3 regions of the Streptomyces sp. NPDC021080 genome follow, and region 1 is predicted to be linked to each of the others. Evidence: riboswitches for the same ligand, from Rfam matches in the RefSeq annotation. Region 1 holds a riboswitch; each other region holds the start of a gene.
The links. A riboswitch is a leader RNA that binds a small molecule or an ion and turns the genes downstream of it on or off. The one in region 1 is predicted to bind thiamine pyrophosphate.
Positions count from the first base shown of each region.

Region 1 (9,865 bases):
GCCCGAGAGCTGATCCGGCGTCTCAGGGTTCCCTAGGGGGACGGTCAGGGGAGGACAAGGGGTGCGAGGCCACCGCACGGCCCCCTTTCCGGCCTAGCATCGGATGCGAGACATCACAGAACCCGGAATCAGCGTCCCGGCGTCGGGGCCACGGGCGAGGAGAGGTAAGGACAGGACGATGCAGGAGATCTTCAGCGGTATGCCGTGGTGGGTGAAGTGGGTCGCGGTACCCGTCATCGCCCTGGTGGTGTTCGGCGGTCTGATAGCGAGCGTCGTCGGGTTCGTCATCGGCCTGCTCTTCAAGCTGCTCGTCTTCGTCGCGCTGGTCGGCGGACTGATCTTCATCGTGCGGAAGTTCATGTCGGGTTCCTCCTCGCGCAGCGACTGGTGAGGCGCGAGAGGGTGAGCGGCAGGTAACGGCGAAGAGGGAAAGGGAACCCAAGGTTCCCTCGGCCGGGGGAAGTTTTCCGGTGAGGCCGCATATGGGCGGTGACGGGCCGTTAGAGTCCGGAACCCGCGGGGCCCATCCCGCGGGCAGCGCACAGCTCCCTCCCGTGTTTCCCCGCACGGGCGGTCCTCCTCGCTCTTCGGAGTGCCCCTTGGCCACGGTCGACACCGCACCCGCACCATCCGTCGCTCCTCCCTTCCGGCGGCCGGGCACGCCCGCGGCGGCACGCGTTCCACCGGCCCAGCCGCGCACCTCGCCGGGGGAGCAACCCCTTCCGCACACTTCGCCGGCCCCGCCCAGGGAGCCGGCGCCGCCCGGCACTCCGACAGGGCAGGCACCCGCCCGGCGCGCCGCGCCGGCGGAAAGGCTCACCGGGCACACCAGGCCGCCGCTGACGCGCGGTACGCCGTCACCGGTCACGGGGACGGCGCGACCCGCTCACGCCCCTTCCACGGAGCCGGAAGCCGCTCCCCTGGACTCCCACACCACCACGTTGATCGGCTCGGTCCAGCGCGCGATGCGTCTGCTGGAGGCCGTCGCCTCGCGCGACCGGGGCGCCCCCGCCAAGCAACTCGCCCGGGAGGCGGGACTGGCGTTGCCGACGGCCTACCACCTGCTGCGCACCCTCGTCCACGAGGGCTACCTGCGCCGTGACGGAGGGCTGTTCTTCCTCGGCGAGGCCACGGAGCGGCTGAGCGGCAGCGGAGCCCGGCAGAAACGTCGCAGCACCATGCGGGACATGCTCGCGCACTGGCGCGACGCGATCGGGGCCCCCGTGTACTACGCGGTCTACCGCGAGGGCGAGATCGAGGTCATGCATGTCGCCGACACGCTCGCGAACCCCGCGGTCCAGGAGTGGGCCGACTTCCGCGAGACCGGGCACGCCCATGCGGTCGGCCAGTGTCTGCTGGCCCAGCTGGACGACAAGTCCCGGCGTGACCACCTCGACCGCTACCCGGTGCGGTCGCTCACCCCGTACACGGTGCGTGACAAGGACCGTCTGCTGAGGCGCCTGGAACGGACGGGGCGGATGGAGCCGGTGATCGAGCGGCAGGAGTACGCGCTGGGCACGGTCTGTGCCGCGATCCCGGTCACCGCGGGCAGTTCGGCCGCGGCGGTGGCCTTCTCCCTCCCGTCCCACCAGGGTGAGCGGCTGATGCCCGTGGCGCGGAGGCTGCAGAGCGAGGTCGGCGGACTGCTAACAACACTCGCCATCTCTATCAGTATCTGAAAACTCACTCCTTGTAATGCGACATGTACGTTGAGCAATATTTCCAGCAGTGTCAGGTGGGACGACTCCTGGCCAGTCGACGGCAAACGACGGGGTAGGCGATGCGCGAGTCGGTACAGGCAGAGGTCATGATGAGCTTCCTCGTGTCCGAGGAGCTCTCCTTTCGCATTCCTGTCGAGCTGCGCTACGAGACCTGTGATCCGTATGCCGTGCGGCTGACCTTCCACTTGCCCGGCGACGCGCCTGTGACCTGGGTGTTCGGGCGAGAACTGCTGATCGACGGGGTGGGCAGGCCCTGTGGTGACGGCGATGTGCACATCGCTCCGGCCGAACCGGAGGCGCTCGGCGAGGTGCTGATCCGGCTTCAGGTCGGCGGCGATCACGCGCTGTTCCGGTCCGGGACCGCGCCGCTCGTCGCGTTCCTCGACCGGACGGACCGGCTCGTTCCGCTCGGGCAGGAACGCTCCCTCGAGGGTTTCGACACGTCCCTCGACGCCGTGCTCGACCGCATTCTCACGGAGGAGCAGAGCGCGGGCTGAAGCCTCGGCGGCCGGGAGCGGAGTAACGCTTCCTCACAAGGGCCGCCGGTGCAGGACGGTTTCAAGGTTTCTGCGGGACGGGTCAGTGCTTGCGGCGACGTCCCTTCCCGCTCCGGGCCGGCGTCCCGGCGGCCGCGGGCTGAGCGGGGACGGCCGTGCCGCCCACGCGGTCCGCGGCGACCACCAGGGCGGCCAGCGCGGTCGTCACCGGCACCGCGGCGACCAGACCGATCGACCCGACCAGCGTGCGCACGATCTCCTCGGCGACCAGTTCGCTGTTGGCGACCGTGCCCACGCTGCTCTGCGCGATCGAGAAGAGCAGCAGCAGCGGCAGTGCGGCGCCCGCGTAGGCCAGGACGAGCGTGTTGACGACCGACGCGATGTGGTCGCGGCCGATCCGGATGCCCGCGCGGTACAGACCGCGCCGGCCCATCGTGGGGTTCGCCTCGTGCAGTTCCCAGACAGCGGACGTCTGCGTCACCGTCACGTCGTCCAGGACACCCAGCGAACCGATGATGACGCCGGCCAGCAGGAGGCCGCTCATGTCGATGGACGGGTACAGACCGTGGATCAGGCCGGTGCTGTCGTCGGTGTTGCCGGTCAGTACGGCCCAGTCGATGAAGACCGAGCCGAGGAGGCCGATCAGCACCAGCGAGAGCAGGGTGCCGACCACCGCCACGGAGGTACGGGCCGACAGACCGTGACACATGTAGAGCGCGATCAGCATGATCGCGCTGGACCCGACAACGGCCACCAGCAGCGGGTTCGAGCCCTGCAGGATCGCGGGCAGGATGAAGAAGTTGAGGATCAGGAAGCTGATGGCCAGGGCGACCAGTGCCATGACACCGCGCATGCGGCCGATCACCACGACGACCACCGCGAAGATCACGGAGAGCAGCGTCAGGGGCAGCTTCCGGTTGGCGTCCGTCACCGAGTACTGCAGGTCCTTGGGGGCGGAGGGCTCGTACGCGACGACGACCTTCTCGCTCTGGTGCAACTGCCGTGACTGATCAGGCTGAACGATCTCGGTGAAGGTGCGGCCCTTGTCCTTTCCGGTGTCGATCCGGACCGTCGCCTTCTTGCATTCCCCCGTCGTCCCGCGCCGGGCGGAGGAACCCCCGGCGGCGGAGCCGGCGGCCGTCGCGGACCCCGAGGAGGCGTTGACGGACTTGCAGTCCACCTGGTCGATCTTCGTGACCGTCGCCTGCTGGGTCTGCCGGTCGAAGCCGACACCGGTGCGCTCGTGGGCAGGAGCGCCGCCGGGCCACAGCACCACGAGACCCACCGCGACCGCGGCCGCGAAGGGGATCAGTACCGCGGCGATGACCTTGCGCAGATGCTTGGAGACCGGCGCGGCGGGACCGTGGCTGTGGGAATGTCCGTGCCCACCGCTCGCGGGCTCGTCGCGCCCGCGCCGGGGACCCGGCCCGTGCCCGTCGTCGAAGCCGAGGTGATCACTGCCCGGTCCATGCCCGTGCCCGTGCCCGTGCCCGTGCTCGTGCTCATGTCCAGGGCCGTGGCCGGAGCCATGCCCGCGGCCGCCGTCGGAGCCGGGGCGCCGCGGTGGCTCGGACGAGGGGAACGGGTGCTGCCGGGTCGTCGTCACCGCCCGATCATCGCAAGAACGTCAAGGGCCCCCTGTTCACCGCGCCAGACATGACGCTAGCGTGGAGGCACCTTTGCACACGCGGGAGCTCGGAGCACCGGGCTGAGAGGGCGCTGACCTCCGTCTTCGCGATGTTTCACATGAAACATCGGCGATCGGAAGCCGCTGCGTCGACCGCTGAACCTGTTACCGGGTAATGCCGGCGTAGGGAGTAGGTCTCATGACCGACAAGGATGTACGCACGCCTGCCTCCAGCCGGACGGACGGGGCTTCCCCGCCGTTCGCGAACGGCGGGGACGGAAAGTCCATCGGCTGGCACAAGGCCTATGTCGGGGGTACGCGCCCCGATCTGCGGGTGCCGGTCCGCCAGGTGCACCTCACCAACGGGCAGTCCGTGACGCTGTACGACACCTCCGGCCCGTACACCGATCCGACGATCGACACCGATGTGCGCCGGGGGCTGGCGCCGCTGCGCGAGAGCTGGATCATCGCCCGTGGGGACACCGAGGAGTACACGGGCCGCCCTGTCCGTCCCGAGGACGACGGGATCAAGCACACGTCCCCGCGTGGAGGACTGCGCAACCTCGACGCGGTCTTCCCCGGCCGGCCGCGCCAGCCGCGCCGGGGGCGCCCCGGACAGGCGGTCACCCAGCTCGCCTACGCGCGGCGCGGTGAGATCACGCCCGAGATGGAGTTCGTGGCGGTCCGGGAGAACGTCGATCCCGAGGTCGTACGGGAGGAGATCGCCGCAGGCCGGGCGGTCCTGCCCGTGAACGTCAACCATCCGGAGATCGAGCCGATGATCATCGGCAAGCGGTTCCTCGTGAAGGTCAACGCCAACATCGGCAATTCCGCGGTCACTTCCTCCATCGAGGAGGAGGTCGAGAAGATGACCTGGGCGACCCGCTGGGGCGCCGACACGGTCATGGACCTGTCCACCGGGCGCAACATCCACACCACGCGGGAATGGGTGCTGCGCAACTCCCCCGTACCCATCGGCACCGTGCCGCTCTATCAGGCACTGGAGAAGGTCGACGGTCGTGCCGAGGAACTGACCTGGGAGATCTACAAGGACACCGTCATCGAGCAGGCCGAGCAGGGCGTGGACTACATGACGGTCCACGCGGGGGTGCGCCTGGCGTATGTGCCGCTCACCGCGAACCGCAAGACCGGCATCGTCTCGCGCGGCGGCTCGATCATGGCCGCCTGGTGCCTCGCGCACCACAAGGAGTCGTTCCTGTACGAGAACTTCGAGGAGCTCTGCGAGATCCTCGCCGCGTACGACGTCACCTACTCGCTCGGCGACGGGCTGCGGCCGGGTTCCATCGCGGACGCCAACGACGCCGCGCAGTTCGCGGAGTTGAGGACGCTCGGGGAACTCAACAAGGTCGCGAAGCGTTTTCAGGTACAGACGATGATCGAAGGCCCGGGGCACGTCCCGATGCACAAGATCAAGGAGAACATCGACCTTCAGCAGGAGATCTGTGATGAAGCTCCGTTCTATACCCTCGGCCCGCTGACGACGGACGTCGCGCCGGCGTACGACCACATCACCTCCGGCATCGGTGCCGCGATGATCGCCTGGTGGGGCACGGCCATGCTCTGCTACGTCACGCCCAAGGAGCACCTGGGCCTGCCCGACCGTGACGACGTCAAGACCGGCGTCATCACCTACAAGATCGCGGCCCATGCCGCCGACCTCGCCAAGGGGCACCCGGGTGCGCAGGAATGGGACGACGCGCTCTCCGACGCCCGCTTCGAGTTCCGGTGGGAGGACCAGTTCAACCTGGCCCTCGATCCGGACACGGCGCGGGAGTTCCACGACCGGACGCTGCCGGCCGAGCCCGCCAAGACGGCCCACTTCTGTTCCATGTGCGGGCCGAAGTTCTGCTCGATGAAGATCAGCCAGAACATCAACGAACGGTTCGGCGGTGACGTGGCCGAGGGAGCCTCGGCCGAGGAGATCTCCGCGGGCATGCTGCAGAAGTCCCGGGAGTTCGCGGAGGCGGGCAACCGCGTGTACCTGCCGCTGGCCGACTGAGCCGCTCCACGAGGACGCGGTCCGGGGGTGCCCCCGGACCGCGTCCTCGGCAGGCTCACGGTGTGACGTCCTCGGGGTACCAGCGCAGCTCGACGGTGTTGCCGTCCGGGTCCTGGACGTAGACCGAGGTGGCGCTGCCCCGCGCACCGAAGCGTTTCACCGGCCCCTCGAGCACGGTGAAGGATCCCGACGCGATGACCTGGTCCCAGTCCAGCGGTTCCACGGTGAGACAGATGTGGTCGACGTTGGACCCCTCAGGGGCATGGGCGACCAGGTCGATGATGGTTTCCGCGGTGACCCTCACCGACGGGAACGGGGCCTGGCCGCGCCGCCACGCGTCGACGCGTACGGGTTCCAGGCCGAGAAGGCCGATGTAGAACTCCAGGGACCGCTCGACGTCCTCGACGTTGAGGACCAGGTGGTCGAAGGCCTTCACGCGCAGGGTGGTCATGTCGTCTCCAGGGCGACGGCGTGGCGGAGCCACGCGCTGGACAGGGCGGGTCGATCTCGTCGGCACGGCCGGGCTCGGTTCTTTTCCCGAAGCCCGGTGGACGCCTCTACGATCCGCCGCGGGACGGATGCCATCAAGGCAAGATCGCTACACGACTGTTGAGCCAGATTTAACGCCGGGGGATTCATGCTGGAGCGACTGGAGACCGAGGCCTTTCTGACGCTGGCCGAGGAACTGCACTTCGGCCGGACCGCCACACGGCTGCGGATCACGACCGGGAGGGTCAGTCAGGTGATCAGGACGCTGGAGCGCAGAGTCGGCGGACCGCTCTTCGAACGCACCAGCCGTTCGGTCCGGCTCACCCCGATCGGCCGGCAGCTGGCGGCCGATCTGGCGCCCCTGGTCGCCGGGATGGAAGCGGCCCTGCGAAGAGCGGCCGACGCCGGCCGGGGGATCACCGGAGAGCTGCGGGCCGCCTTCCTCGGCGAGTGGACGGCACCCGCGCTCCTCAAGGCGGTCGCCCTGTTCGGCGAGCGGCACCCCGAATGCCGGGTCGACGTGCGGGAGGTCCAGCTGTCCAACTCCCGGGCGAGTCTGCTGGACGGTTCGATCGACGTGCTGCTCGCCTCCTTCCCCTTCGACGGAATGGCCTGCGGGCCCGCTCTGCTGCGGGAGAGACGGGTGCTGGCCGTCGCGGCCGGCCATCCGCTGGCCGGTGAGGAACGGCTGTCCGTCGAGGTGCTCGCGGAACACCCTGTCGTGCAGTACCCGCAGGTGACCTCGGCAGGGTTCAAACGGGACCGCACACCGGACCGCACCCCCTCGGGCCGGCCCGTTCCGAAGGGCCCGGTGGGCGGGTCGTTCTCCGAGATGCTGACGCTGGTCGCGATGGGCAGGGGCGTCCTCCCGGTCGGGGAGCACTCGCGGCAGTACTACCCCCGGCCCGACGTCGCCTACGTACCCCTTCACGACGCACAGCCGATCGAACGGGGGCTGGTGTGGATGGAGGGCAACACCACCGAACGGCTGCGTGCCTTCGTACGGGCCGCGACGGACGCGGCCGGCCCTTCCCCCGTGCAGGCGTACCGGTCGGATCCACCAGGGGCTTCTCCGGGGAGACTGGACGCATGACACCGACATCGATGAGCAAGGGCGCCAACCTTCCCGTTGCCGCGCGGCAGGTGCGGGTCGTACTCGGCTGGTCCGGAGGCCCCGGAGCACCGGACGCCGACGCCTCGGCCCTGCTGCTCCGCCAGGACGGGCGGGTGCGCGACGACGGTGACTTCGTCTTCTACAACCAGCCCAGGCACGCCTCCGGCGCCGTGCGCCACTCGGGCAAGCAGCGGGAGGGCGACGGGACGACGGACACCGTCGAGGTGGATCTGCAGGCCTTGGAGTCGGAGATCCAGCGGGTCGTCCTGGGCGCCTCCGCGGACGGGGGCACCTTCGGCCAGTTGTCGGGTCTGAGACTGAGGCTGTTCGATGCCGGAAGCGGGGAAGAGCTGGCGTTCTTCGACATGGAGGCGACGACGGAGACGGCCTTCATCGGAGGCGAGCTGTATCTGCGGGGCGGCCGGTGGAAGTTCCGTGCGGTGGGCCAGGGCTACGCCTCCGGACTCGCGGGCCTGGCCACCGACTTCGGGATCAGCGTGGACGAGGAGCCCGGCACTGCCGGGGGAACGGACGCGAGGAACCTGGCAGGCGGAGCCGTCCCGTCGGCACCCCCGGCACGCCCCTCGGTATCCCCCTCGGTACCCCCGGTACCCCCCTCGGTACCGGCACCTCCGCCCGGGCCCGTGCCCCCAGCACCGTCGGCGCCCCTGCCACCCTCACCCCCCGGCTCGGCTCCTCGTCTCGTCAAGGGGGAGGAGCGGTTGCCGGTGGACATGCGCAAGCGGCTCTCCTTGCGCAAGGAACAGGTGGCGGTCAGTCTGCGCAAGCACGGGGCCGTAGGTGTCAGGGCCCGCGTCATCCTGGTCCTGGACGCCTCCGGGTCGATGTCGTTCCTGTACTCCAAGGGCGTCGTGGCCGACGTGGTGGAGCGGATGGCCGCGGTGGCGGCCCAGCTGGACGACGACGGGGAGATGCAGGCATGGACCTTCGCGTCGAACCCGGCCCGGCTGCCGGACCTCGTCCTGGGTGATCTTCCGGAGTGGCTGGAGCGCCATGTCCGGGTCGGTGAACTGACCCTGTTCCGGCGGAAGAAGCCGAAGAAGGGACTGCTGCCGGGACAGGTGGACATGCGGGCGGTCGGCATCCAGAACGAGGAACAGAAGGTGATCGCCGAGGTACGGGCGTATGTCCGCGATCACCCGGTCGACGATCCCACGCTGGTGCTCTTCTTCTCCGACGGCGGCGTCTACCGCAACAAGGAGATCGAGAAGGAGCTGCGGGAGGCGGTGGAGGAGCCGGTCTTCTGGCAGTTCGTGGGACTGGGGCGCTCCAACTACGGCGTTCTGGAGCAGTTCGACACACTGCCGGGCCGACGCGTCGACAACGTGGGCTTCTTCGCGGTGGACGACATCGGTGCCGTACCGGATCCGGAGCTCTACGACCGACTGCTGTCCGAGTTCCCGTCGTGGACGAAGGAGGCACGGCGGCTGGGCATCATCTGACACAGCACACAGCACACAGCACACAGCACACGACAGCTCTGAGGAAGACGGCGGACGACGTCCGCAGGGCGCCGGCAGGACACCCTGGAGCGGCCGTACGAGGCCGCACCGGGGGCCGTGCACGGGCCCGCGCACTCGCGCGGGCCCCCTCCTGCCGCGAACCCGGCCGTCGGCCGGCCGGGTCACTCGGGCTGGTGTTCAGGCCCCCCGAAGTCCGGGCTGGTGAAGTCCGGGCTGGAGAAGCTCGGGCGCGGGCCTGCCGCGGGTCCGTCCTCGGGGCTGCTGAACCCCGGCCGGCCGTACCCGAGGTGGGGTATGCGGCTGGGGGCCGGTGCGGGGCGGTTCAGCGCCGCCGAGCCCGGGTCCGCGAGGGCTTCCCGGAGGAACGGCAGGATGCCGCGCTCCAGCAGGGCGTCGTGCCAGGCTTCCTTGGCCCGGGTGACCTGTTCGGTCAGCTCGTCGCCCGCTCCGGCCTGGAGGGAGGAGGAGCTGTTGCGCAGGGCGGTCAGCAGCAGACCGGCCGCGGCGACCAGGATGGCGGCCGCCGTGACCGCGCCGAAGACCCAGCCGGTGGTCAGCAGGGTTCTGGCGATGGTCGGCTCGGGATCGAGCATCCTCAGGACATAGCCCACGAGCAGGAATATCGCCGCCGCCGTCCCGGCGAGGACGGGGGCGAGCACCGCGACGACGGCGACCGCGCCGGCTCCGGCGGCCTCGGTGACCTCCCCCACGGTGGTGGCGAGGCCCATCGAGGGCGTGCCCGGCTCCGCGGAGCCGGTTTCCTCGCTCATGGCCGGGACGGACCGCGCCGGGCGGCGCAGTTCGCTGCGGACCTTCACATAGTGCGCGTACTCGTCCGACGCGGCCGTCGTGATGAGGGCCGTGGCGTTGAGCGCCATCGTGCGCAGTTGTTCGAGGTTGAGCCGCTGGCCGA
Region 1 is NZ_JBIRQM010000009.1:223,927-233,791, forward strand. Features, by position in the region: gene ACH4S8_RS23565 (cupin domain-containing protein) at 1-13, shown strand, start outside; gene ACH4S8_RS23570 (DUF5326 family protein) at 179-391, shown strand; gene ACH4S8_RS23575 (IclR family transcriptional regulator) at 921-1,679, shown strand; gene ACH4S8_RS23580 (SsgA family sporulation/cell division regulator) at 1,781-2,218, shown strand; gene ACH4S8_RS23585 (YibE/F family protein) at 2,301-3,824, opposite strand; TPP riboswitch at 3,896-4,052, shown strand; gene thiC (phosphomethylpyrimidine synthase ThiC) at 4,045-5,865, shown strand; gene ACH4S8_RS23595 (VOC family protein) at 5,921-6,316, opposite strand; gene ACH4S8_RS23600 (LysR family transcriptional regulator) at 6,503-7,447, shown strand; gene ACH4S8_RS23605 (VWA domain-containing protein) at 7,444-8,931, shown strand; gene ACH4S8_RS23610 (hypothetical protein) at 9,114-9,865, opposite strand, start outside.

Region 2 (9,865 bases), on a different contig from region 1:
GGAGAAACCGTCGTCCCGCAGGAGGGTCAGGGTGCCGGCCAGGCCCTTGACCACCTTCTGCTCGGCCACGTCGATGAAATCGGCGGGGACGTGCAGCGCGCGGTTCTCACCACGGCGTACGGCGATCAGCTGGCCTTCCTTGACCAGCTGCCGGACGCGCGTCACCTCGACGCCGAGCTGTTCGGCGATGTCGGGGAGGGTGAGCCAGGCGGGGACGAGAGCATCGGTCTTTGCGTCAATCTCGGTCACGGGACAAGCCTGCCATCCCGGACCGACAGTCGGAAGCCGAGGGCGTCCGACCCGGTGCGAGGGATCAGGCCGTGGCGCCCTTCAGCGGCCTCGACGGGTCCGCGAGCAGCTCCGGGTCCATGATGGCACCCGCCTCGATCAGGCGGCGGCCCTGGGCGAGGTCCCTCGGGCGGCCCACCGCCAGGAGGGCGACGAGCCGCGTCTCGCGGAGCCAGCACACCGACCAGGAGGCGCCCGCGGGGTCGCCGCGCCACACCAGGGTGTCGGCGGGCGCGTGGTGGCCGACGTACTGCACGAAACGGCCGAACTGCTCGGACCAGAAGTACGGCACGGGGTCGTAGGCGGCGGGCGTCTGGCCGACGATGTTCAGGGCGACCGTGCGCGGGCCCTGGAGGGCGTTGTCCCAGTGGTGGACGAGCAGGCGTTCCTCGTAGCGTCCCGACGGGAAGGAGGCGCAGTCGCCGACCGCGTAGACGTCCGGCAGGGAGGTGCGCAGGTGGTCGTCGGCGACGATCTCCCGGTGGGCGCCGAGTTCGATGCCGGAGCCGGCGATCCAGGCGGTGGCGGGGCGCGCGCCGATCCCGACCACGACGGCGTCCGCGGGCACCCGGGAGCCGTCGTCCAGGATCACGGCGCCGGGCTCGACGCGCTCCACGCGCGCGTGGGTGCGCAGCGAGGCCCCGCTGTCCGCGTACCAGGCGGCCATCGGCGCGGCCACCTCGGCCGGCAGCGCCCCGGCGAGCGGCCGGTCGGCGGCCTCGACGACGGTGACGGCGCAGCCCGCCTCGCGCGCCGCCGTGGCGAACTCGGCGCCGATCCAGCCCGCGCCGACCACCACGATGTCGTGCTGCCGGGCGAGGACGGGACGCAGCCGGTCGGCGTCGTCCAGGGTGCGCAGCAGATGCACCCCGGGCACGCCCTCGGCGCCGGGGAGCCGGATCGGTTCGGCGCCGGTGGCGACGACCAGGACGTCGTACGGGACGGGTCCGCCGTCCGTGTCCAGTTCATGGTCGCCGGGGCGCACGCCGAGCGCCTCGCTGCCCAGTCTGAGGTCGATGTCCAGGGCCTCGAAGTCGACGTCGAAGGCGGAGCCCTCGGCCTTGCCCAGCAGGACGGCCTTGGACAGCGGCGGCCGGTCGTAGGGCTGATGCGGCTCCGCGCCGATCAGGGTGACGGTGCCCGGGAAGCCCTGCTCGCGCAGGGCGACCGCGGTCTGCACCCCGGCCATGCCCGCGCCCACCACCACGACCCGCCGTGCCGTGAGCCCGTGCGACTGGGACTGTGCCTGCGTCTGATCGCTCACCCGATCACCATAAGCACCTGACAACCCGTCAGTCAGCGGACGTGCTCGGTGACCTGTTCCACACGACCGGTCTCGCGCAGTTCCTCGACCACGCTCGTCCCGGCGCCGGGCCGCGACTCCCACGTCCAGGTCTCCTCCAGCCGCACCCGCCCGTCGGGCAGTTCCACGACGAGGGACACGCAGTGGCCCGACGCGGTGGTCCCGTCGTGCCCCAGCTGGACGTACCGGAAGTCGAGGCGGTCACCCTCGCGGGTGCCCACGAGGTGTCCTCGGACGACGTCGCCGCCCGCGTAGTCGGCCCAGACCACGCCGTCCCGTTCGTGGTACGCGAACCGGGTGCGGGTGCCCACCTGGCCCGGGGCCTGGTCGGCGACGGGGGCGAGGACGAGGCCGTCGAGCGGTCGCGCCATGGGCGGAGGCTCCCTTACTGAGACGGACGGGGGCGGGCTAGGGTGGCCAACGTAAAGCACTCGCGGGAGCCCGGACGCACCGGGCTGAGAGGGAGGCTGGACGGCCTCCGACCGTACGAACCTGATCCGGGTCATGCCGGCGAAGGGAGGGGCTGGACGCCCATGTCGTCTGCACGTTCGTCGGACGTCCTCGTCGTCGGGGGCGGGATCATCGGTCTGGTCACGGCCTGGCGGGCCGCGCAGCGCGGGCTCACCACCGCGCTCGTGGACCCCGGGCCGGGCGGCGGGGCCGCCCAGGTCGCGGCCGGGATGCTGGCCGCCGTCACCGAGCTGCACTTCGGCGAGGAGACCCTGCTGGGCCTCAACCTCGCCTCGGCGCGCCGCTATCCGGACTTCGCCGCCGAGCTCACCGAGGCGACCGGCCAGGACCTCGGCTACCGCCGGTCCGGCACGCTGGCCGTCGCGCTGGACGCCGACGACCGCGCCCATCTGCGGGAACTGCACGCGCTGCAGGTCCGTTCGGGGCTGGAGTCGGAGTGGCTGAGCGGCCGTGAGTGCCGCCGTCTGGAGCCGATGCTCGCGCCCGGCGTGCGCGGGGGTCTGCGGGTGGACGGCGACCACCGGATCGACCCGCGGCGCCTCGCCGCCGCCCTGGTCACCGCGTGCGAGCGGGCCGGGGTGACCGTGCACCGGACCTGGGCGGAGCGTCTGACCGTCGCGGGGGAGCGGGCCACCGGGATCGTGACCACGGACGGCACCGAACTCGGCGCGGACCGGGTGGTGCTCGCCGGTGGCAGCCTCAGCGGGCGTCTGGCGGGGATCCCGGACGACGCCGTGCCGCCGGTGCGCCCGGTCAAGGGGCAGGTGCTGCGGCTGACCGTGCCGCCGCGGTACGCGCCCTTCCTGAACCGCACCGTGCGGGCCGTGGTGCGCGGCAGCCACGTCTACCTGGTGCCGCGCGAGAACGGCGAGCTCGTGGTGGGCGCGACCAGCGAGGAGCTGGGCTGGGACACCACCGTGACGGCGGGCGGCGTGTACGAGCTGCTGCGCGACGCCCACGAGCTGGTCCCCGGGATCACGGAGCTGCCGCTCACGGAGACCCGCGCGGGGCTGCGCCCCGGCTCGCCCGACAACGCGCCGCTGCTCGGCCCGACCGCGCTGGACGGACTGCTGCTGGCCACCGGCCACCACCGCAACGGCGTGCTGCTGACGCCGGTGACCGGCGACGTGATGGCCCACGTCCTGACCACCGGCGAACTCCCCGCCGAAGCCCGCCCCTTCACCCCCCTGCGCTTCGGCGCCACGGCCCGCACGGAGCTGCACGTATGAACGTCGTCGTCAACGGGGAGCGCCGGCGGATCGCCGCGGGAACCGCTCTGGACGCGCTCGTCGCGACCCTCACCGCCTCGTCGTCCGGGGTGGCCGCCGCCCTGAACGAGACCGTCGTGCCGCGCGCGCAGTGGCCGTCCACCGCGCTCGCCGAGGGCGACCGCGTCGAAGTCCTCACCGCCGTCCAAGGAGGCTGACCCGTGGCAGACGATCCCTTCGTCCTCGGTGGTACGACCTACGCGTCCCGGCTGATCATGGGTACGGGCGGTGCACCCAGCCTCGACGTGCTGGAGCGCGCCCTGGTGGCGTCCGGCACGGAGCTGACGACGGTCGCGATGCGGCGCGTGGACGCGTCCGTGCACGGCTCGGTCCTGTCGGTGCTCGGCCGGCTGGGCATCCGCGTCCTGCCGAACACGGCCGGCTGCTACACCGCGGGCGAGGCCGTGCTGACGGCCCGTCTGGCGCGCGAGGCGCTGGGCACCGACCTGGTCAAGCTGGAGGTCATCGCCGACGAGCGCACCCTGCTGCCCGATCCGGTCGAGCTGCTCGACGCGGCGGAGACACTGGTCGACAACGGTTTCACCGTGCTGCCCTACACGAACGACGACCCGGTGCTGGCGCGGAAGCTGGAGGACGTCGGCTGTGCGGCGATCATGCCGCTCGGCTCGCCCATCGGGTCCGGGCTAGGCATCCGCAACCCGCACAACTTCGAGCTGATCGTCGAGCGCGCGGGGGTGCCGGTGATCCTGGACGCGGGGGCGGGTACGGCGTCGGACGCCGCGCTCGCGATGGAGCTGGGGTGTGCGGGAGTGATGCTCGCCTCCGCGGTGACGCGGGCGCAGGAACCCGTGCTGATGGCGGAGGCCATGCGGCACGCGGTGGAGGCGGGGCGTCTGGCGCGGCGGGCGGGGCGCATCCCCCGGCGGCATTTCGCCACGGCGTCCTCTCCCGTGGAGGGCAGGGCGGCGCTGGACCCCGAACGCCCGGCGTTCTGACCGCCGGGCCGCCGACGTCGGTTTCCGGCCGGACGGGCCGCCGGGCCGGAGGCGGGCGCGCGCCGCGACGGCGGGCGGCCGGGGCCGAGACGTCCACGCGCCCCCGCGTGCGCCCCGTATGACGTGCGCTTCGTGTCGTGGGACGGGCCACGAGGGGGGCCGGCCGGCGCCGCCGGCCGGGGCCCCTGCCGCGTCGTCGCAGGTTGTCGTGTTGTGGCCTTGCGGTGACAGACAGGGCGTGATCGGACATCTGTGCGACGAACGAGTCTTCGCACGTGCGGCGCGCGTCACAGCTCGGCTGCAGTCGGGCGCCTGTATCGGCCGAACGGGGCGCCGTGACAGTGGCGGCTCGTAGACTCACCTGCGTGGATACGACCCTTCAGGACCCGCTTGTCGGACACGTGCTCGACGGCCGGTATCGCGTCGAGGCACGGATCGCGGTCGGCGGGATGGCCACGGTCTACAGGGCCTTGGACACCCGCCTCGACCGTGTGCTCGCGCTCAAGGTGATGCACCCGACGCTGGCCGCGGACGCCTCGTTCGTCGAGCGGTTCATCCGCGAGGCCAAGTCGGTGGCCCGGCTGGCGCACCCCAATGTGGTGCAGGTCTTCGACCAGGGGACGGACGGGTCGTACGTCTATCTGGCCATGGAGTACATCGCCGGGTGCACCCTGCGCGACGTGCTGCGCGAGCGCGGCGCCCTGCAGCCGCGGGCCGCGCTCGACATCCTGGAGCCGGTGCTCGCCGCGCTCGGCGCGGCCCACCGCGCCGGGTTCGTGCACCGCGACATGAAGCCGGAGAACGTCCTCATAGGGGACGACGGCAGGGTCAAGGTCGCGGACTTCGGCCTCGTGCGCGCCGTGGACACGGTGACCAGCACGACGGGCACCGTCCTCGGCACCGTGTCGTACCTCGCCCCCGAGCAGATCGAGCACGGCACCGCCGACACCCGGGTGGACGTCTACGCCTGCGGAGTCGTCCTCTACGAGATGCTCACCGGCGCCAAGCCGCACACCGCGGACACCGCCGCACAGGTTCTCTACCAGCACCTCCACGAGGACGTGCCGCCCCCGTCGGCCGTCGTGCCGGGTCTGGCGTACGCGCTGGACGAGCTGGTCACCGCGGCCACGGCCCGCAATCCCGAGATCCGCCCCGCCGACGCGGTGGCGCTGCTCGGCCAGGTCCTGGAGGCGCGGGCCGGTCTCACGGCCGAGCAGCTCGACGCGATTCCCCCGGGCGCCCTGTCCGTGGGCCACGACAACGCCGACGACCGTACGAGCGTGATCCCGCGCTCGCTGTCCGTCCCCCGCCTGCTGCCGGTGAACGAGGACGACGGTTCCATCGACCGGACCAGCCGGTTCGAGCAGAGCAGCCCGTTCACCACCGCGCCGGTCGCACCGCCGCGGGACCCGGGCACGCGGCCGCGGCGCGGGATGCTGCTGGTGGTCACCGCGATCGTGCTGGTGCTCGGCCTCGGCGCCGGTGTCTGGTACATCAACTCGGGCCAGTTCACCAAGGTCCCGCCCGTCCTGGCGAAGACGGAGCAGCAGGCCAGGAAGCAGCTCCAGGGCGCCGGGCTCGACGTCAAGACGGTCAAGCACGCCTACAGCGACACCGTGAAGCGGGGCACGGTCATCAGCACCGACCCCGGTGTCGGTCAGCGGATCCGCGACAACGACTCCGTGACGCTGACCGTCTCCGACGGCCCCAAAACGGTGAAGGTGCCGGATCTGAAGGGCCTCGCGCTGTTCAAGGCGAAGGACGTGCTCAAGGGCGACGGGCTCGCCCCGGGCATGGTCACGCGCGCGTTCAGCCAGGACGTGCTCAAGGGCTTCGTGATCGGTACGGATCCGGCCGCGGGCACCGAGCGGCACTCGGGATCGGCGATCGCGATCGTGGTGAGCAAGGGCGCCCCCGTGGAACTGCCCGACGTGACCGGCTCGTCGGTCGAGGACGCCACCGCGCAGTTGGAGGGCGCGGGCCTGAAGGTGAAGATCGCTGCGGAACGGGTCAACTCGGAGTTCGACAAGGGCCAGGTCGCCCGGCAGACGCCGGACGCCGGCCGCGAGGCCGCCACGGGCGACACGGTGACGCTGACCCTCTCCAAGGGCCCCGAGATGGTCGAGGTCCCGGACGTCGTGGGCGACAGCGTGGACGACGCCAAGAAGGCGCTGGAGGACGCCGGGTTCAAGGTCGACGAGGACCGCGGACTGCTCGGACTCTTCGGCGACACGGTCAAGAAGCAGTCGGTGCACGGCGGCGACACGGCGCCCAAGGGCTCGACGATCACGATCCAGATCCGCTGAACCCGCGGGACGTACGGCCTCCGACCGGGCAGCCGCTCGGAGGCCGCGCTCTCCCCCGCGAGGTCCGCCCGCGCGGTCCGATCCGGCCCCCATGGGTCCGCCCGCGGGGTGCGCGGCGGCGCGTGACACCCTGGCGGGTGTGACCAGCAAGCAGCTCCGCAACCCCGTCGGCGGGCACGTCCCCGTGGCCGGCGGCCTCCATTCCGTCGGTCTGGCCTACGCCCGCGACCTCGCGGCCGAGACCGTGCAGGTCTTCGTCGCGAACCCGCGCGGCTGGGCGACGCCCGCCGGGAACCCGCAGCAGGACGAGGACTTCCGCGCCGCCTGCGCCGCCCGGTCGATCCCCGCGTACGTCCACGCCCCGTATCTGATCAACTTCGGCTCGCACACCGAGGCGACGGCCGAGAAGTCGGTGGAGTCCCTGCGGCACTCGCTGCGGCGCGGGCGGGAGATCGGCGCCCTGGGGGTGGTCGTGCACACCGGGAGCGCCACCGGCGGCCGGGAGCGGTCCGTCGCCCTGAAGCAGGTGCGCGACCGTCTGCTGCCGCTGCTGGACGAACTGACCCATGACGACGACCCGTTCCTCCTGCTGGAGTCGACGGCCGGCCAGGGCTCCTCGCTCTGCTCGCGCACCTGGGACTTCGGCCCCTACTTCGAGGCCCTGGACGCGCACCCCAGGCTGGGCGTCTGCCTCGACACCTGCCACATCTTCGCGGCGGGCCACGATCTGACCGGACCGAGCGGCATGCACCAGACCCTCGATTCCCTGGTCGACACCGTCGGCGAGGGGCGGCTGAAACTGATCCACGCCAACGACTCCAAGAACGTGGTCGGCGCGCACAAGGACCGCCACGAGAACATCGGCTCCGGCCACATAGGCGAGGACCCGTTCCGCGCCCTGATGACCCATCCCGCCACGGAGGGCGTCCCGCTGATCATCGAGACGCCCGGCGGGAAGGAGGGGCACGCGGCGGACGTGGAGCGGCTGAAGAAGCTGCGCGACGGCTGAGCCCGGGGCCCGGGCCCGGTGTTCCGGGCTCAGAGTTCGGGGCCGTCCCCGGGTTCCTCCTGGTAGGAGTAGCGCTGCTCGCGCCAGGGGTCACCGACGTTGTGGTAGCCGCGCTCCTCCCAGAAGCCGCGGCGGTCGGCGGTCATGTACTCGACGCCGCGCACCCACTTGGGGCCCTTCCACGCGTACAGGTGCGGGACGACCAGGCGCAGCGGGAACCCGTGCTCCGCCGTCAGCAGCTCGCCGTCCTTGTGGGTGGCGAAGATGGCGCGCTCGGAGGCGAAGTCCGCGAGGCGCAGGTTCGAGCTGAAGCCGTACTCGGCCCAGACCATCACATGGGTGACGGCGGGCGCGGGCGGGGCTATCTCCAGGATCGTACGAGCGGGGACGCCACCCCATTCGGCCCCCAGCATGCTGAACTTCGTGACGCAGTGCAGATCGGCGACGACGGACGCGTACGGGAGGGCGGTGAACTCGTCGTGGTTCCAGCACTGCTTCCCGCCGTCGGCGGTGGCGCCGAAGACCCTGAATTCCCAGCGCTCGGGGCGGAACTTGGGGACGGGCCCGTAGTGCGTGACCGGCCAGCCGCGCTGAAGTCGCTGTCCCGGCGGAAGCTCCGACTGTGCCGTTTCTCCAGATTCGCGCTGCACCGGCTGACCCATGACTCCATCCTGACAGACCCGGAACAGTGCCCATGACCAGCGCGGGCCGGATGGGGGCAACTCGGAGTAAGCATGCACTTACTGGACGCTCCCGGACACCGGTGCAAAGATGCGGCGCAATCTGCCCAGTCCCCCCGTGTGGAAGGAGCCTCTGCGATGCAGGGCGACCCCGAGGTCATCGAATTCCTCAACGAGCAGCTGACCGCCGAGCTGACCGCGATCAACCAGTACTTCCTGCACGCGAAGATGCAGGAGAACTTCGGCTGGACGAAGCTCGCGAAGTACACCCGGCACGAGTCGTTCGACGAGATGAAGCACGCGGAGGTGCTCACCGACCGCATTCTCTTCCTGGACGGACTGCCGAACTACCAGCGGCTCTTCCACGTCCGGGTGGGGCAGACCGTCACCGAGATGTTCCAGGCCGACCGGCAGGTGGAGGTCGAGGCGATCGACCGCCTCAAGCGCGGGATCGAGGTGATGCGCACGAAGGGCGACATCACGTCCGCGAACATCTTCGAGTCGATCCTCGAGGACGAGGAACACCACATCGACTACCTGGACACCCAGCTCGAACTGGTCGAGAAGCTCGGCGAGGCGCTCTACATCGCGCAGCTCATCGAGCAGCCGGAGAGCTAGGCGGCCCGCAGCGCCGGACGTCCGGGCACCGGGCGGCCGGAGGGCTAGGCGGCCTCGCGCCCGGCGGTCTCGCGCCGATCGGCCCCGGCCTCGCCGAGCACCTCGGAGAGCACCGGCATGCCCCGGTCGGCCAGTTCGCGGCGCGGACACGAGCCCCTGCCCAGCAGCGCCTGGATCCGACGCACGCACGAACCGCAGTCCGTGCCCGCCTTGGAGGCCGAGGCTATCTGCCGAGGAGTACAGGCGCCGTCCTCCGCGTGCTTCTTCACCTGCTGTTCGGTGATCCCGAAGCAACTGCAGACGTACACGCGGTTCACCTCCCGCCGGAATCGCTGGGTCGTGCCGTCCCGATGATCGGTGAGGCTAACCTAACCTTACCCGTCGCACAGGAACCACAAAAGTGGCGTGGGGCGCGGATCGTATGTGATCCGCGCCCCACTTCAGCTGCCCGTAACAGGCGTGACGCCTGTTGATCTGCTACTGGTCGCGGTACATCTCGGCGACGAGGAAGGCCAGGTCAAGGGACTGGCTGCGGTTCAGACGGGGGTCGCAGGCCGTCTCGTAGCGCTGGTGCAGGTCGTCGACGAAGATCTCGTCGCCGCCGCCCACGCACTCGGTGACGTCGTCACCGGTGAGCTCGACGTGGATGCCGCCCGGGTGCGTGCCGAGGCCCTTGTGGACCTCGAAGAAGCCCTTGACCTCGTCGAGCACGTCGTCGAAGCGGCGGGTCTTGTGACCCGAGGCCGCCTCGAAGGTGTTGCCGTGCATCGGGTCGGTCACCCAGGCCACGGTCGCGCCGGAGGCGGTGACCTTCTCGACCAGCTCGGGCAGCTTGTCGCGGACCTTGTCCGCGCCCATGCGCACGATGAAGGTGAGACGGCCCGGCTCGCGGTCGGGGTCGAGGCGCTCGATGTACTGCAGCGCCTCCTCGGCCGTCGTCGTCGGGCCCAGCTTGATCCCGACGGG
Region 2 is NZ_JBIRQM010000007.1:222,438-232,302, forward strand. Features, by position in the region: gene ACH4S8_RS19250 (Rv2175c family DNA-binding protein) at 1-249, opposite strand, end outside; gene ACH4S8_RS19255 (NAD(P)/FAD-dependent oxidoreductase) at 314-1,552, opposite strand; gene ACH4S8_RS19260 (hypothetical protein) at 1,585-1,962, opposite strand; TPP riboswitch at 2,015-2,127, shown strand; gene thiO (glycine oxidase ThiO) at 2,125-3,291, shown strand; gene thiS (sulfur carrier protein ThiS) at 3,288-3,488, shown strand; gene ACH4S8_RS19275 (thiazole synthase) at 3,492-4,286, shown strand; gene pknB (Stk1 family PASTA domain-containing Ser/Thr kinase) at 4,652-6,592, shown strand; gene ACH4S8_RS19285 (deoxyribonuclease IV) at 6,732-7,601, shown strand; gene ACH4S8_RS19290 (sulfite oxidase-like oxidoreductase) at 7,631-8,263, opposite strand; gene bfr (bacterioferritin) at 8,420-8,899, shown strand; gene ACH4S8_RS19300 (bacterioferritin-associated ferredoxin) at 8,944-9,216, opposite strand; gene ACH4S8_RS19305 (class II 3-deoxy-7-phosphoheptulonate synthase) at 9,377-9,865, opposite strand, start outside.
Region 2: linked by a shared signal. The riboswitch ahead of thiO (glycine oxidase ThiO) and the one ahead of thiC (phosphomethylpyrimidine synthase ThiC) in region 1 are both predicted to bind thiamine pyrophosphate.

Region 3 (9,865 bases), on a different contig from region 1:
GGCGCGCCATCATGCCGAACGGCGGTCTGCGCATGGTCGAGAACGGACTGAAGGCGTACGGCTACGAGCCCGACGCCTTCGTCACCCGCGTCTTCGGGACCTACCGCAAGACCCACAACGACGGCGTCTTCGACGCGTACACCCCCGCGATGCGCGCGGCCCGCAAGGCCGGCATCATCACCGGCCTGCCCGACGCGTACGGCCGGGGCCGGATCATCGGCGACTACCGGCGGGTCGCGCTGTACGGCACCGACCGGCTCATCGCCGCCAAGCGCGCGGAACGCGCCGTTCTCGACGCCGCTCCCTCCACCGAGCACATCATCCGCGACCGCGAGGAACTCGCCGAGCAGATCAAGGCGTTGGGCGAACTGACCCGGATGGCCGCCACGTACGGCTGCGACGTCTCCCGTCCGGCGGCCACCGCCCACGAGGCCGTGCAATGGCTCTACCTCGGCTATCTCGCCGCCGTGAAGGAGCAGAACGGCGCGGCGATGTCGCTCGGCCGCACGTCGACCTTCCTGGACGTGTACCTCCAACGCGAGCTGGCCGCCGGGGCCCTGGACGAGACCCGGGCCCAGGAACTGATCGACGACTTCGTCATCAAGCTGCGCATCGTACGGTTCCTGCGCACCCCCGAGTACGACGCGTTGTTCTCCGGAGACCCGACCTGGGTCACGGAGTCCATCGGCGGCATCGGCGCGGACGGCCGCCCCCTCGTCACCCGCACCTCGTTCCGCTTCCTGCAGACCCTCTACAACCTGGGCCCGGCCCCCGAACCCAACCTCACCGTCCTGTGGTCGCCCCGACTCCCGTCCGGTTTCAAGGAGTTCTGCGCCAAGGTCTCCATCGACACCAGCGCCGTCCAGTACGAGTCCGACGAACTGATGCGGCCCCGCACCGGCGACGACACCGCGATCGCCTGCTGCGTCTCCGCCATGGCGGTCGGCCGGCAGATGCAGTTCTTCGGCGCCCGGGTCAACCTCGCCAAGGCGCTGCTGTACGCCATCAACGGCGGCCGGGACGAGATCAGCGGCGAGCAGATCGCCCCCGAGGCACCGGTGTCGACCGGGGAGTACCTGGACTACGACGAACTGTCGAAGGCGTACGACGTCATGCTGGACTGGCTGGCCCAGACGTACGTCGACGCGCTCAACGTCATCCACTACATGCACGACAAGTACGCCTACGAACGCATCGAGATGGCGCTCCACGACCATCCCGTGCACCGCTTCATGGCCTGCGGCATCGCCGGCCTCTCCGTCGCCGCCGACAGCCTGTCCGCCGTCAAGTACGCCCGGGTCAGGGTGATCCGCGACGCGACCGGACTGGCCGTCGACTACGAGACCGAGGGCGACTACCCGGCGTACGGCAACAACGACGACCGCGCCGACGCCATCGCGGTCGGCCTCGTGGACTCCTTCATGACGAAGGTGCGCGAACACCCCACCTACCGGGACGCCGAACACACCCAGTCGGTGCTGACGATCACCTCGAACGTCGTCTACGGCAAGCACACCGGCAACACGCCCGACGGCCGCCGCGCGGGAGCTCCCTTCGCGCCCGGCGCCAACCCGATGAACGGCCGCGACCGGCACGGGGTCGCCGCCTCCGCGCTCTCCGTCGCCAAGCTGCCCTACGAACACGCCCGCGACGGCATCTCCCTGACCACGACGATCACCCCGGAAGGCCTGGGCCACGTGCCCGCCGAGCGCCCCGGCCACCTGGTCGGCATCCTCGACGCGTACATGGCCTCCGGCGGCTTCCACATGAACGTCAACGTCCTGGACCGGGCGACCCTGGAGGACGCGATGGAGAACCCGGACAAGTACCCGGAGCTGACCATCCGGGTCTCCGGCTACGCCGTCAACTTCGTCCGCCTGACCCGTGAGCAGCAGCTCGACGTGATCAGCCGGACCTTCCACGGAGCACTGTGAGGACGGCCACGACGGGTCGGATCCACTCCTGGGACCTGTCCACCGGCGTGGACGGTCCCGGGACCCGGTTCGTCCTCTTCGTCAACGGCTGCCCGCTGCGCTGCCTCTACTGCGCCAACCCCGACACCTGGCACATGCGCGACGGCAAGGAGGCCACCGTCGACGAGGTGATGGCGGAGATCGAGAAGTACCGGCCGTTCATCACCGCCGCCCAGGGAGGGGTGACCATCACGGGCGGCGAGCCCCTGCTCCAGCCGGCCTTCACCGGTGAGGTGCTGCGCCGCTGCAAGGAGGCGGGACTGCACACCGCGCTGGACACCTCCGGCTTCCTCGGCGCCCGCGCCGGCGACCGGCTCCTCGCGGACACCGACCTGGTGCTGCTCGACATCAAGTCCTTCGACGCAGCCGCCTACCGGGGGCTCACCGGCGGTGAACTCGGCCCGACGCTCGACTTCGCCACCAGGCTCGACCGTCTCCGTATCCCGGTGTGGGTCCGCTACGTCCTCGTCCCGGGCCACACCGATGCCCCCGAGCCCATCGACGGACTCGCCCGGTTCCTCTCCGGGCTCGGGAACGTCGACCGGGTGGACGTCCTCCCCTTCCACAAGATGGGCGCCGCCAAGTACGAAGCCCTGGGCATCCCCTTCCCCCTGCGGGACAACCCCGTTCCCGGCCCCGCCCTGACCGAACGCGTCCGGGGCCAGTTCAGATCCCGGGGACTCGCCGCCCAGTGAACCGCGCGCCGGAAAACCCCGGGCCGATCCACCACGGCCCGGGGCAGGATGCTCCCCGTGAACCATGTCCTGAGCGGCCTCGCCGCCAACCCGGCCCTGCCGTCCGAACTGGTCGACCGGCTGATCGCCGTCGCGGACACCGACCTCGCCCGAGATCTCGCCGACCGGGAGGACCTCAGCCGCGGACAGGCGGTCGCCCTCTTCTCGCGCGACCCGGAGTGCGGCGTGCGGCTCGCCTACGCGGGAAAGCTGACAGCCGCCGACGTCGATCCCGTGGCACAGCCGGACACCGCTCTCGCCCTGCTCGACGAGGGGTCCGGCAGCCCGGAGTGGGCGCGCCTCCTCGCGGCGGATCCCGCGGTGGAGCGCCGGGAGAAACTGGCCGCCTGCCCCGGCCTCCCGGCCGACGTGGTGGACGGACTCGCCGCGGACCCGGATCCGGGCGTCGTCGCGGAGCTGGCGCTGTGGACCACCCCGGAAACGGCCGCCCGGCTCGCGGAGCATCCGCACGCCGGGGTCCGCCGCGCGGTGGCGGCCAACGAGTCCACACCTCCTGACGTACTGGCCGCGCTCATCACCGGCGAGGGACTGCCGCCCGCGCGACACTGCCTGGTCTGCGACGGCGAGCCGACTCCGTTCACCCACGATCCGGAGTGCCCCCGGCCGGACTGTGATCTGCCGCCGGGCGCCTCCTGCGACGGCTCCCACGAGTCGGCCGTCCACGAGATGCGGGTCGCGGCACTCCGTAACCCGGCCACGCCCACGGAAGCGGTCGTCGGCTTCGCGGACCATCCTTCGACGCTGCTGCGCTGGACGCTCGCCGCCCGCGAGGACCTGCCCCCGCAGGTGTGCGCCCGGCTCGCCGCGGACCCCGTTCCCGGCGTCCGCGCCGACCTCGCCGAGAACCCCGCGACCGGCGAGGACGTCATCCGCGTACTGGCGCGGGACCCGGACGTACCGGTGCGCCGGGGCCTCGCCCGGCATCCCCGTGTCCCGCTCGACGTGCTCACCGAACTGGCCCGCACCGCCAAGGTCGGCGCCACCCTGCTCCCCCGGATCGCCACCGCCACCTCCGCCGAGATCGAGGACCTGGCCCGGTCGCCGGACCCGGCGGCACGCATGCTCGCGGCCCAGCGCCGTGATCTGCCGCCCGGGACACGCGACGCGCTGGCACGCGACCCCGACGCGAAGGTGGTCAAGTCCGTCGCCCCGCACCCGGGTCTGCCCGAAGACCTGCTGCGTTCCATGGTCGACCGGCACGGAGCGAGGGTCCTCGCCAGGGTCGCGGCCAACCCCGGGGCGAGCCCGGCGCTGCTGGAGTTCCTGACCCGGCAGGCGCCGCCCCCGCAGAAGGCGTTCCGGGCGATCGCCCGGCACCCGAACGCGAGCGCCGAAGCCCTGCTCTCCTGCCTCGCGGACCACGAGGCACGCCCCTGGGCCGCCGTTCACCCGGCACTTCCGCCGCGGGTGATCGTGGACCTGCTCTCCGACGCGGACGTGCGGGTGGCGGAAGCGGCGGCCGCGAACCCGTCGCTGCCGCCCGCGGTGATGGAGGATCTCGTGACCGGGTCCGACACGCCTGCCCGGACGGCCGGTTGAGACGTCCTGCGGACACACGGGAGCGGGCCGCACCTCCCTCGCCGGGACGTGCGGCCCGCTCCTCACCCATGCGTCACCCGAAGGGCTAGAGCATCTCGGTCTCGTCGCGGGACGCCTCGCCCCACAGGGTGTGGAAGGTGCCCTGGCGGTCGGTGCGCCGGTAGGTGTGGGCGCCGAAGAAGTCGCGCTGGCCCTGGGTGAGGGCGGCCGGCAGCCGGTCGGCGCGCAGGGTGTCGTAGTACGACAGGGCCGCGGAGAACGCGGGCACCGGGACGCCTCTGCGGGTGGCGATGGAGACGACCTCGCGCCACGGGACCTGGGCGTCCTTGATCTCGGTGGCGAACCCCGCGTCGGACAGCAGGCTGACCAGGCCCGGGTCGACGGCGTACGCGGCGCGGATGCGGTCGAGGAACGCCGCGCGGATGATGCAGCCGCCGCGCCAGATCTTGGCCACCTCGCCGAGGTCGATGTCCCAGCCGTACTCGGCGGCGGCGTCCAGGATCATCTTCCAGCCCTGGTCGTAGGCGATCAGCTTCGAGGCGTACAGGGCGTGTTCGACCTGGCTGGTGAAGCGCTCGGCCTCGGTCGCGGACAGGTCCCAGTGGGTGCCGCCGGGCAGGCCGCGGTAGGCGGCGCGCAGCCCGTCCTGGCTGGAGGCCGCGCGGGCGAACGTCGCCTGCGCGATGGCGGTGACCGGGGAGCCGAGGTCCAGGGCGGTCTGCACGGTCCAGCGGCCGGTGCCCTTCTGGCCCGCCGCGTCGACCACCACGTCCACGAACGGCTCGCCGGTGGCGGCGTCCGTGTGCGCGAGGACCTCGGCGGTGATCTCGATCAGGTACGAGTCGAGGCGGCCCTTGTTCCAGCGCCGGAAGATCTCCGCGATCTGCGGCGGCGTGTACCCCCCGACGCGGCGGAGCAGGTCGTAGGCCTCGCCGATGAGCTGCATGTCGGCGTACTCGATGCCGTTGTGCACCATCTTGACGAAGTGGCCGGCGCCGTCGGTGCCGATGTGCGTGGCACAGGGCTCGCCGTCCACCTTGGCACTGATCGACTCGAACATCGGGCCGAGGGAGGCGTACGACTCCGGGGAGCCGCCGGGCATGATGCTCGGCCCGTTGAGGGCGCCCTCCTCGCCGCCGGACACCCCGGCGCCGACGAAGTGGATGCCGCGCTCGCGCAGCGACTGCTCACGGCGCCGGGTGTCGGAGAAGTGGGCGTTGCCGCCGTCGATGATCATGTCGCCGGTTTCGAGCAGCGGGGCGAACTCCTCGATGACGGCGTCGGTGGCGGCCCCCGCCTGCACCATGATCATGAGGCGGCGGGGGCGCTCCAGCGCCGCCACGAAGTCCTCGGCCGACTCGGCCGCGACGAAGGCGCCCTCGTGCCCGAACTCCTCGACCAGTGCCTTGGTGCGCGCGGGCGTCCGGTTGTGGACGGCGACGGTGTAACCGTTCCGGGCGAAGTTGCGGGCCAGATTGCGGCCCATCACGGCGAGCCCTGTGACGCCGATCTGCGCGGTCGCCTTCATGATGTGCTCCTTGGATCCGGATCTGCCTGTCCGCGTACCCGACGGGCGGGCAGACGACTGTCGCTGTGCCGATCAGTACGCCGGGAGGGGCCGGGGTGTTCAGCGTCCGGGGCAGGAGCTGTGCGGGACCTTCGAGGCAGCGGACGCGCAGCACCGTGAGACGGGGCCGTGCGGGCACGAAGGGCCGCGGCCGGGGTAGGGCCGGCCGTGCGGGAGCCTCGGGCGCCGGACCGGAGAGGGGCAGCCCGGGAGGGGTTCAGCCGTCCCGGCGCAGTCGCCACCCGTGGTCCACCGGACCGATGCCGGCGCCGAGCGCGAAACCGGCCTCGATCGCGGCCGTCACGTACGCCTTGGCCCGCCGTACGGCCTCCGGCACGTCGAGGCCCTCGGCCAGGCCCACCGCGACGGCCGAGGCGAGCGTGCACCCCGTGCCGTGCGTGTGCCGGTTGTCGTGGCGCGGGGCGCGCAGCCAGTGCTCGGCGGTTCCGTCGGTGAGCAGATCGACCGCCTGCCCCGGCAGATGGCCGCCCTTCACCAGCACCCACCGGGGACCGAACGCGAGCAGCAGACCGGCGGCCCGGCGCATGCCCGCTTCGTCGTCCACCTTCAGCCCGGTGAGCTGGGCGACCTCGTCGAGATTCGGGGTCGCCACGGTCGCGCGCGGCAGCAGCCGGGTCCGTACGGCGTCCAGCGCGTCGTCGGCCAGCAACCGGTCCCCGTGCTTGGAGACGCTCACCGGGTCCACGACGACCGGGGCGCCCACGTCGGACAGCAACTCGGCGACCGTGGTGACCAGTCCGGGCGACGAGAGCATCCCCGTCTTGACGGCCTGGACGCCGATGTCGTCGACCACGCTGCGGTACTGGGCCCGCACGGCTTCCTCGGAGAGCTCCCAAGCTCCCTGTACGCCCACGGAGTTCTGCGCGGTCACCGCGGTGAGCACACTCATCCCGTGGGCGCCCAGCGCGAGCATGGTCTTCAGGTCGGCCTGGATCCCGGCGCCTCCGCCGGAATCGGATCCGGCGATCGTCAGGACGCGGGGCGGTGCGGTCATGAGGTGTTCCTCTCGGGTACGGCTTCGGGCACGAAGACCCTGGACCGGCGGAGCGGCGGGCGGCCCTCAGGCGCGGCGGCGCAGCCGCAGCGGGGCGTAGAGGGCGAGGGCGACGAGGAACGCCACGTAGTAGGAGAGATCGGCGCCGTGCAGCGCGTCGGCCACCGGACCGACGTACAGGCCGGTGTCCATGAACGGCACGGCCGCGCCGAACGCCGCGGTGAAGGCCACGAGAGACGGCCATCCGGAACGCGTACGGGGTGTCTCGGCGGTGATGTCGAGGGGCGCGCCGGCGCGCTCCTGCCCCCGGGCCAGCCAGTCGACGACGACGATCGCGACGAACCCGGGGATCCAATAGCCCACGAACAACAGCACGTTCTGGAAGCGGGCCGTGGTGTCGGCGGCGTGCATCCACAGCACCAGCGGGAAGCCGAGTCCGGCGGCCAGGGCGGCCGCGACCGGTCGCGGTATCCGCACACCCAGGGTCTGCAGGGCCAGCGAACCGCTGTAGTCGTTCATGGCGTTGCTGCACACCGCCGCGAGTGCCACGGCCAGCAGCCCGAACGCGCCCGCGGCACCGCCGCCCAGCAGCGTGTCCACGCCCGCCGCCGTCTGGTCGGTGAGCACCGACGCGCCCCACAGCCCGAGCACCTGCACGGCGACGAAGGACGCGACGAGGCCGAGCAGGGTGCACCAGAACATCCGCGGTCGGGACGTCGTGCGCGGCAGATACCGGCTGAAGTCACCGGCGTACGGCGCCCAGGACAACGACAGGCTCAGCGCGATGGTGCTGGTGAGCACGAACGCGCCGCCCCGGTCGGCCCCGGTCGCGGACCCGGTCGCCGCGGGGTGGACCCCGTCGAGCATCCGCCAGGCGATCACCGCGAAGGCCACGGCGAGCACGAACGTCATGACGATCTGCAGCCGGTGGATCGCCTCGTAGCCCAGGACGCCCAGAGCCCCCTGGGCCGCCATCATCACCAGCACGCCGAGCCAGAACGGCCAGCCGCACAGCCGCGCCAGCGCGTCCCCGCCGAACAGGCCGATCAACGCGTCCCAGGCGACCGAGGACAGCCACTGGAGCAGCCCGGGCAGCACCACAGCCCGGCCGAACGCGAGCCGTGCGAGGGGGAGTTGGCCGGTTCCGGTGAGTCCGCCCCAGGTGCTGAGGTAGGCGGTGGGCAGCGCGCCGAGCACGGTCCCGAGGACCACCGCCGCGAGGGCGGTGGTGAAGTCCAGGCCCAGTGCGATGCCGATGGTGCCGGTGAACACACCCGTCATCGTCAGGTTCGGGGCGAACCACACGGTGAACAGGCGTCCGGCCCCGCCGTACCGGTTGCTCTCGGGGACCGGCTCGATGCCGTGCCCCTCCACCCGCAGATCGCCGGGTGCGGCGGGCATCCGTCCGTCGAAGACGGCGGGCCGGCTGTCGGCGGGCAGCCCGCCGGAAACATGCGCCAATGGCATGGAAGACATCCCTCCGCCAGTATGAACTGGTTCAGGTTCGACGGGTGTGATCTCAGCCCCTCGGACGGGGCACCCCGTGTCCGGTACGACGGACACACTAACCGTTCCCGGAGGCGGAGCGGGAGCGGGTCCTCACTCACCCGGACCGGCGTGCGCCCGCGCGTGCTCCGGTTCATTCGAACGGCGCGGGCGGGCCCGTTCACAGCGCGGCGCGTGCCGCCACTCGGTACTGTCGGAAGTGATCGCCGCTCGTGCTCCGCTCCAGGGTTCCCGGACCCCGGTGGCCGGGCGGAAGGAGGCAGGGTGCCGTGACCGTGATCTCCCTGAAGTCCGCACAGGTGCGGGAAGGGCTCGCCCTCCCGTACGCCGAAGCCGGTTACCCCAGTGGTACACCGGTCGTCTTCGTGCACGGCCTGGCGGACTCCTGGTGGTCCTTCGAGCCCCTGCTGAGGCGTCTGCCGGCGTCCCTGCACGGCTACGCGCCCACGCAGCGCGGACACGGCGACGCCGACCGGCCCCCGGAGGGCTACACCCCCGACGACTTCGCCGCCGACGTGGTGGCCTTCCTGAACGCGGTCGACATCCCCCGGGCCGTCCTGGTCGGGGCCTCCAGCGGCGGCGTGCCGGCCCGGATCGTCGCCGGGAGCCATCCCGACCGCATCGCGGGGCTGGTGCTGCTCGGTGTCCCCGGCACCCTCGCGGACAAGCCGGCGGTCGTCGGGACGGCGAAGGCCGTGGAAGCCCTCTCCGATCCCGTGCCCCGCGCGTTCGTCGAGGACTTCCTGGCCGACACGGTGGCCCGCCCGATCGCCCGGGGGTTCGTCGAGACCATGGTGGAGGAGAATCTCAAGCTCCCCGCGTACGTCTGGAAGGACACGGTCCGCGGCCTCCTCGACGCCGATCTCCGCGCGACCCTCGGGGGCATCCTGGTGCCCACTCTCGTCATCTGGGGCGAACAGGACGAGTTCCTGCCCCGCGAGGACCAGCAGACCGTCCTGGACGCGGTCCACGGCGCCGAATTCCTCGCCTACCCGGAGACCGGGCACTCCGTCCACTGGGAGCAGCCCGAACGGGTGGTCGCCGACATCGCCGCGTTCGTCACGCGGATCGAGCACCCCGGTACGCGATAGGCCGCCCGACCTCGCGGAAGGTTCAACTGCTCCGCGTACAGGCCGTGTTGATCGTGATCGGGTAGCCGCGATCGTCGCACGGCCCGCACCCCTCCCGTCCGCCGGCGCCCGTTGACGCGATCTGTACCCCGACTGCCCGTCGATGCCCACCGGCGTATGTCTGCATGGCATGCTCATGCTCCCCACAGGAAGGGATCACGTGCCATGAGACCGAGCCGACGCTCCCTGCTCGCCGCCACCGCCGTACTGGGATCCGTCTTCGCCGTCCCCGCGCCCGCCAAAGCCGCCGAAGTCCCCGCCGCGGGCGCCTATTACGTCCAGAGCGCCGTCACGGGACTGAACGCCGCCGACAGTTCGGGGGCGGTCGTCCAGCACAACCCCAAGGGCAACGAGGACCACCAGCAGTGGACCCTGCGCCC
Region 3 is NZ_JBIRQM010000016.1:76,375-86,239, reverse strand. Features, by position in the region: gene pflB (formate C-acetyltransferase) at 1-1,934, shown strand, start outside; gene pflA (pyruvate formate-lyase-activating protein) at 1,931-2,668, shown strand; gene ACH4S8_RS33585 (hypothetical protein) at 2,726-4,267, shown strand; gene gndA (NADP-dependent phosphogluconate dehydrogenase) at 4,353-5,795, opposite strand; gene thiD (bifunctional hydroxymethylpyrimidine kinase/phosphomethylpyrimidine kinase) at 6,052-6,849, opposite strand; gene ACH4S8_RS33570 (purine-cytosine permease family protein) at 6,916-8,316, opposite strand; TPP riboswitch at 8,308-8,403, opposite strand; gene ACH4S8_RS33565 (alpha/beta fold hydrolase) at 8,625-9,446, shown strand; gene ACH4S8_RS33560 (phospholipase) at 9,651-9,865, shown strand, end outside.
Region 3: linked by a shared signal. The riboswitch ahead of ACH4S8_RS33570 (purine-cytosine permease family protein) and the one ahead of thiC (phosphomethylpyrimidine synthase ThiC) in region 1 are both predicted to bind thiamine pyrophosphate.